Linked DNA regions of Spartinivicinus poritis. The protein of the gene in region 2 interacts with the protein of the main gene of each other region in a pairwise test. Links are inferred from orthologs where the notes say so. Each region holds a gene or a part of one and is shown on either strand. Other genes may lie near its edges.

Evidence for each region.
Region 1: the proteins of pnp (region 2) and rhlB interact in binary tests that used the Escherichia coli proteins (3 or more experiments, as listed by UniProt). The link is inferred for Spartinivicinus poritis from one-to-one orthologs.

Annotation. Positions count from the first base shown.
Region 1 is NZ_JAPMOU010000027.1:16,754-19,926, forward strand. What follows is about bases 59-2,898. They hold rhlB (ATP-dependent RNA helicase RhlB), read left to right. Parts: upstream 59-675; coding sequence 676-2,121; downstream 2,122-2,898. Other genes in these bases: ORQ98_RS18625 (hypothetical protein), read left to right, coding at 59-264; ORQ98_RS18635 (PhoH family protein), read left to right, coding at 2,857-2,898. In the rest of the region: more of ORQ98_RS18625, read left to right, coding at 1-58; more of ORQ98_RS18635, read left to right, coding at 2,899-3,173.
Region 2 is NZ_JAPMOU010000018.1:76,708-79,989, forward strand. What follows is about bases 120-3,068. They hold pnp (polyribonucleotide nucleotidyltransferase), read right to left. Parts: upstream 2,664-3,068; coding sequence 576-2,663; downstream 120-575. Other genes in these bases: ORQ98_RS14875 (PAAR domain-containing protein), read right to left, coding at 120-305; rpsO (30S ribosomal protein S15), read right to left, coding at 2,958-3,068. Also shown: more of ORQ98_RS14875, read right to left, coding at 1-119; more of rpsO, read right to left, coding at 3,069-3,224. UniProt on the Escherichia coli protein: Involved in mRNA degradation. Catalyzes the phosphorolysis of single-stranded polyribonucleotides processively in the 3'- to 5'-direction. Also involved, along with RNase II, in tRNA processing.

The DNA.
Region 1 (3,173 bases), on a different replicon or contig from region 2:
GTTATTAGGCTTGAGATTGCCTGTAGCTATCTTGAGCAATTTGAAGTAAAGCGTATTGGTGGCCCAGAGCACACTGAATATCGTATTCCTATTGAGGAAAAAGCTAGCTTCAGCAGAGAACTGGTAGGCAAAATAGAAGTTATTGCAGAGTATCAGCAAGATACTATCAAGCAACCCTTTTTGTTTTGTCGAATTGGTGAAACCACTGAGGCAATGTTAAACCCAACAGTTGGGTTTCAGTCACACTTTCAATGCCTAGCTTAACTCCTTTGACGAATCACTCAGCTCTACGAGAGCCATATCAGCAGGGAAGCTATTTAGAATACACTGATCACCAAACATCTCACCAGGCCACATAGAGCTTCAATGTGGCTTAAGTGAAGGCATTTTATACCTATTACGATTTACACTAGCCTGTTTATTAAAGCCCAAAACTCTCTACAAGCGCGCAACTGATATCAACTTAAAACACAAAAGGTTACTGATCACAACTCAACCAATCTCCCTGTTACCCTTATTCTCTACTTGTATTCTTTCAATGCCAATTATTTCAAGCTTCTGCTAACCTTCACTTAACAAGTCAAGTGTTGTTAAAAAGTTGGCGATTTTTCATAAAAGACGTATTATTTTCCACAAAATAGGATCAGATAAGTGACTTAAGCATGTAGGTGAGTTTTGATCAAGATATTCAATAAGATATTCAAACCCAAACACCACACAACAACAACTTCTCCCTCATCACCAGAAAGTCAGGAGCTTTCTGATAAACCCTCTAAAACCGTTAATCAAAAATCCTCCTCCTCTCCCAACAAAGCGAGCTGGAATATCAGCGAGTTCGCTGTGCCTGAAGCTGAGGGTAAAACGCGCTTTCATGACTTCGAACTGCCAGATATACTCATGCAAGCAATACACAACCTGGGCTTTAGTTACTGTACGCCAATCCAAGCTGAAGTACTAACAGCCACTTTAGCTGGACGCGATGCGATTGGCCGAGCTCAAACCGGCACAGGAAAAACCGCCGCTTTTCTCATTAGCACCATAAAGCAATTATTAGAAACACCCAGCCCTACTCCCCGTTATGCAGGAGAACCTCGAGCACTAATTCTGGCACCTACTCGCGAGCTGGCAATCCAAATTGCTAATGATGCCAAAGAGTTATGTAAGTTTAGCTCAATTAATGTCACCACTATCATGGGTGGAATGGAATATGATAAGCAGCGCCGACACTTACATAATGAGTTTTTAGATATTGTAGTTGCAACACCCGGCCGGTTAATTGACTACTATGAAAAACAGGATATTCACCTAGACTTGCTTGAAGTATTGGTTATTGATGAAGCAGACCGTATGTTAGATATGGGCTTCATACCTCAAGTCAGGCGAATTGTCAGAGCCACTCCCAAGCGAGGAGACAGGCAAACCCTATTATTTAGCGCCACGTTTAATGATGAAGTGACCCGCTTAATAGATCAGTGGACCTACCAACCAGTCAAAGTAGAAATTGAACCTGAGCAGGTAACAACCGATACAGTTGTTCAACATTTCTATATGGTTGAAGAAAACAGTAAAGCGAAACTGCTGGTTAATCTGATTTTACAAGAAGATCTTCACCGAATTATTGTCTTTGCAAACCGGCGCGATCAAACGCGCAAGTTACAAGAGCTGCTCTATCAGGTAGGTATTAGTTGTGACTTATTATCTGGTGAAGTAGCCCAAAAAAAACGGCTCCGTACTTTAGAAGACTTTAGAGAAGGCAGAATCCGTGTTTTAGTTGCAACTGATGTGGCGGGACGGGGTATTCACGTTGATGGCATTAGCCATGTGATTAACTACAACCTCCCTGATGACCTTGAAGATTATGTACACCGTATTGGCCGAACGGGGCGGGCAGGGGCAACCGGCGTTGCCATAAGCTTAACAGGTGAGTCAGACGCATTTTTACTGCCAGAGTTAGAGCAACTATTAGGCATGTCATTAACAATTGAGCAACCACCTGAAAGCTATTTGACTCAACGTTTACCTGTTAAAGGCAAAACGTCTCCAGCCAAAAACCATCACCGTAAACCACACAAGCAGTATAAAAAAACAGGCCACCATAAAAAGCCACAAAGGAGAAGGTAGCATCTGCTGCCTTTTCTCTCCTACTAACCAAGTACTTACCTCAAATATACAACTGATCAGGCTATTCTTAGCTGTTTACTACTGTCATTAGACTAAAGGCTATTCAACACAAAGTAAAAAACACTTTTACATACTGCCAGTATACTGTATATTTATACAGTTAGTTTTGCTTGGCGGTGTTCAGCTCCATTCAATTTGTGCAAACCCAATAGTACTTCTGGCAACAGAAGAGCAGCATATATTGAGCGATAGCTAGCCAGTTAACACATATATTCAAGCATTGACTATCTACTCTCGCTATCAGTTATTTAAGGGTACGCCGTCAGATAATCTGTTATCAGATGCCTTAAATAACTTTACTACTGTTGCCGGCTATATGCCGGCTTTTTTTGTTATTTCTTTAATTTGCTATACCTTTCACTCTGAGCATATTGGTTATTTTTTAAACCTAAAAAGAAATCATGACTCGTATGCATGCCCTAGCTACCAACAGTTACAAAAATTTAACGTCCAGTCTAAACCTGCTTAATAGAAATGCTTCTACATCTTTTGACGTTTTTTTAAACAATATTAGACCTTGTGGGTTAGCTGTTTTAGTTTAATATCTAAAGCAAGGAGGTTAATTTTAGTCACGCTACTGCCATCTTGTTGTAGTTACATAGGAAACAGGAACAAGTTTCTTTTGGAATACATGTTCTTTAGATAGTGGTCTTTTGCACTGAAAGGTACCCACCTATGGTAGATGCCATCCAGCTTGAATTAATCAAGAGCCAGAAACGCACCTTTGTTCTAGATACCAATGTTCTCATCCACGACCCCAATGCAGTAATGAGTTTTGATGAGCACAAAGTTATTATTCCCATTACAGTATTAGAGGAGCTTGATAAACTTAAAACAGGCAAGCACACCATGGCTGCAGACTGCCGACAGGCAATACGCGTCATTGATCAAATCCTTGGCTCAGCCCCACCTGCTGAGGTAGAACAAGGCGTACCTATTCGGCGCTATGATGAATCCCCTCCCTTAGGCACACTGGCTATTATGATGCCTCC
Region 2 (3,282 bases):
ACAAGTAGTATTAAGTTAACCACCAATAAAAACGTCACTACTTCCCATCGCAACAGAGCCTCCACAGCTAATACTATCCCCCACCGACCAGCAGCAGAGCCATTAATAGTGACAGAGGATGAGCCTGCAGCCAAAGAGCCAGGATGAGGAGGACAATTAGGACAGCCATGGGGCATATACATATCACCTGCTTTTATTGCTGGCCGGCCATTAATTAAAACATTGGCACTACCAGTGATAGAAGGGCGAGGCGGAAAGCAGCCATGTCCTGTACAAATATCACCAAGCCGTGTTGCTGCCGGCATAATCGAACTCCCAGACTTTTTCTACTACAAAAAACACTGATATCAACTTATTCACTGATTATATTGATTCAATGAAGAATTTATTGCTGATATAGGAATATTACCAGTAATGACTACACCTTTTTATACTACTTATGTAGAACATTAAAGTAGTCATTTGAATTAGTAAAGGCGACGCTGAAGGGGAAGCAGGCAGAAATAATTGAGTGGCTAGCTTAATACATGTTCAGTATAAATCTAAAAAAGCAAAAGGGTCTTGCGACCCCTCACTTAAGCTGTTTCGAGATTTTTCATGGTGAGCTTAATCCGACCACGATTATCAATATCCATTACTTTAACATTGACTTCCTGGCCTTCTTTTAAGTAATCACTCACTTTCTCTACGCGCTGGTTAGAAATTTGAGAGATATGCACCAAGCCTTCTTTACCTGGTAACACGCTAACAAATGCGCCAAAGTCGACTACACGAGTCACCTTTCCTTGATAAATCTGACCTATTTCAGCTTCAGAGGTAATTTCCAACACTCGGTCTTCAGCTCTTTTCGCAGCGTCTTTATTCTCAGCAAATATTTTTATTTCACCGCTATCATCGATATCTACTGAAGCACCTGTGTCTTCACAAATTGAACGAATAGTCGCACCGCCCTTACCAATAACATCACGGATTTTATCTGAATCAATTTTCATTGTTAGCATGGTTGGTGCATGCTCTGATAACTCAGTTCGACCCTTGCTGATGACTTTATTCATTTCTTCAAGAATATGTAAGCGAGCATCTCTTGCTTGCTCTAGAGCCACTTCCATAATTTCTTCAGTAATACCTTGGATTTTAATATCCATTTGCAGCGCAGTAACCCCTTCAGAAGTACCAGCTACTTTAAAGTCCATATCACCTAGATGATCTTCATCACCAAGAATATCCGTTAATACTGCAAACTTGTCGTCTTCTTTAACCAACCCCATTGCAATACCTGCAACTGGCGCTTTTAATGGTACACCTGCATCCATTAATGCCAGGCTGGCACCGCACACAGAAGCCATTGAGCTTGAGCCATTTGACTCAGTAATCTCAGATACAACACGAACGGTATAAGGGAATTCATCACCTTTTGGAAGCATTGCTTGAACACCACGGCGCGCTAAACGACCATGACCAATTTCACGACGCCCAGTACCACCCATTCGACCACACTCACCTACAGAATAAGGTGGGAAATTATAGTGCAATAAGAAGTTATCTTTTCTCTCACCTTCAAGAAAATCGATAATTTGCGCATCTCTAGTCGTACCAAGCGTTGTTACCACCAACGCTTGGGTTTCACCACGAGTAAATAAGGCAGAACCATGAGTTTTTGGCAATACACCTACTTCAACATTCAATGGGCGTACTGTTTTAGTATCACGACCATCAATTCTTGGTAAGCCATTAACAACATTTTGTCTGACCAGTTTTTTCTCTAACGAACCAAATGCAGCAACAACATTGTTTGCAGTTACACCCGCTTCATCATTAACATATTTTTCTACTGCTTGATCACGCAAGCCTGACAAACGATCATAGCGCTGCATTTTTTCAGTGACTTTATAAGCGTCTATTATCATCTGCCCAAAGTCAGCTTTTACTGCTTCAATTAAAGAAGTATTTTCTTCAGCAGGTTGCCACTCCCATGGTGTTACCTGTGCTTCCTCAGCAAACTCTTTAATGGCTTGAATAACAGTCTGGTATTCTTGGTGAGCATAGAGTACAGCTCCAAGCATTTCATCTTCAGTTAGCTCTTGCGCTTCAGACTCAACCATCAATACGGCTTCTGAAGTACCCGCAACCACCATGTCTAGCTCAGATTGCTCAAGATCTTTATAACTCGGGTTTAAAATATAACCACGCTCTTCAAGAAAACCTACCCGAGCAGCACCAATAGGGCCACTGAATGGGACACCAGATAGTGCTAGCGCAGCAGAAGTACCAATCATTGCGGCAATATCAGGATCTTGTTTTTTATCGGTAGAGACGACAGTACAAATCACTTGTACTTCATTCATAAAACCTTTTGGAAATAACGGGCGAATGGGGCGGTCAATTAGGCGAGACGTTAAGGTTTCTTTTTCGCTTGGCCGTCCTTCACGCTTATGAAAGCCACCAGGAATTCTACCAGCAGCATACATTTTTTCTTGATAGTGAACAGACAGTGGGAAAAAATCTTGACCTTCATTTGCTGTTTTTGCAGCGACTACAGTAGTAAGTACAGCTAACTCACCAATAGTGACCATGACTGCCCCACTAGCCTGCCTTGCTACTCGGCCAGTTTCCATGGTGACGGTTTGATCACCAAATTGAAATATTTTCTTTATTGGATTCACAGGATTATCCTTCTATAAATATCTAAAAATTCTTACTAATACTAAAAATTCTTAATAATAGTTGTTATTAGCTCTGTCTATACCATTTGGCTAGACCTTTCTGTAATGGTGCTCAATCATGCTGGCGGGGATGCAGAGGTTATAGCCAACGTCGGCGATTTTAGGTATGTCAGATAAATCTATTTTTTAAAAACGAAAACACCGCTAAAACAGCAATGTTTTAGCGGTGTATAGTACCGACTAAGCCTCATTTTATAGGCAGCCGATTGGCGCATAGCTTTACCTACGCCTGAATTACCGGCGTAGACCTAAGCGCTTAATCAACGTACGGTAGCGTTCAACGTCTTTTCTTTTTAAGTAATCAAGTAACTTACGACGTTGGTTAACCATACGAATCAGACCACGACGAGAGTGGTGATCATGAATGTGAGTTTGAAAGTGAGATTGCAAACCTTCGATGTTTGCAGTCAGCAAAGCAACTTGCACTTCTGGTGAACCAGTATCACCTTCTTTAACTTGATAATCTTGAATAACTTGCGCTTTTTTCTCAGCAGACAACATTGCAATTTCCTCAATATGCAGTAGTCAATTTATTGATGCTTGAGTTGCATCCGTTTAC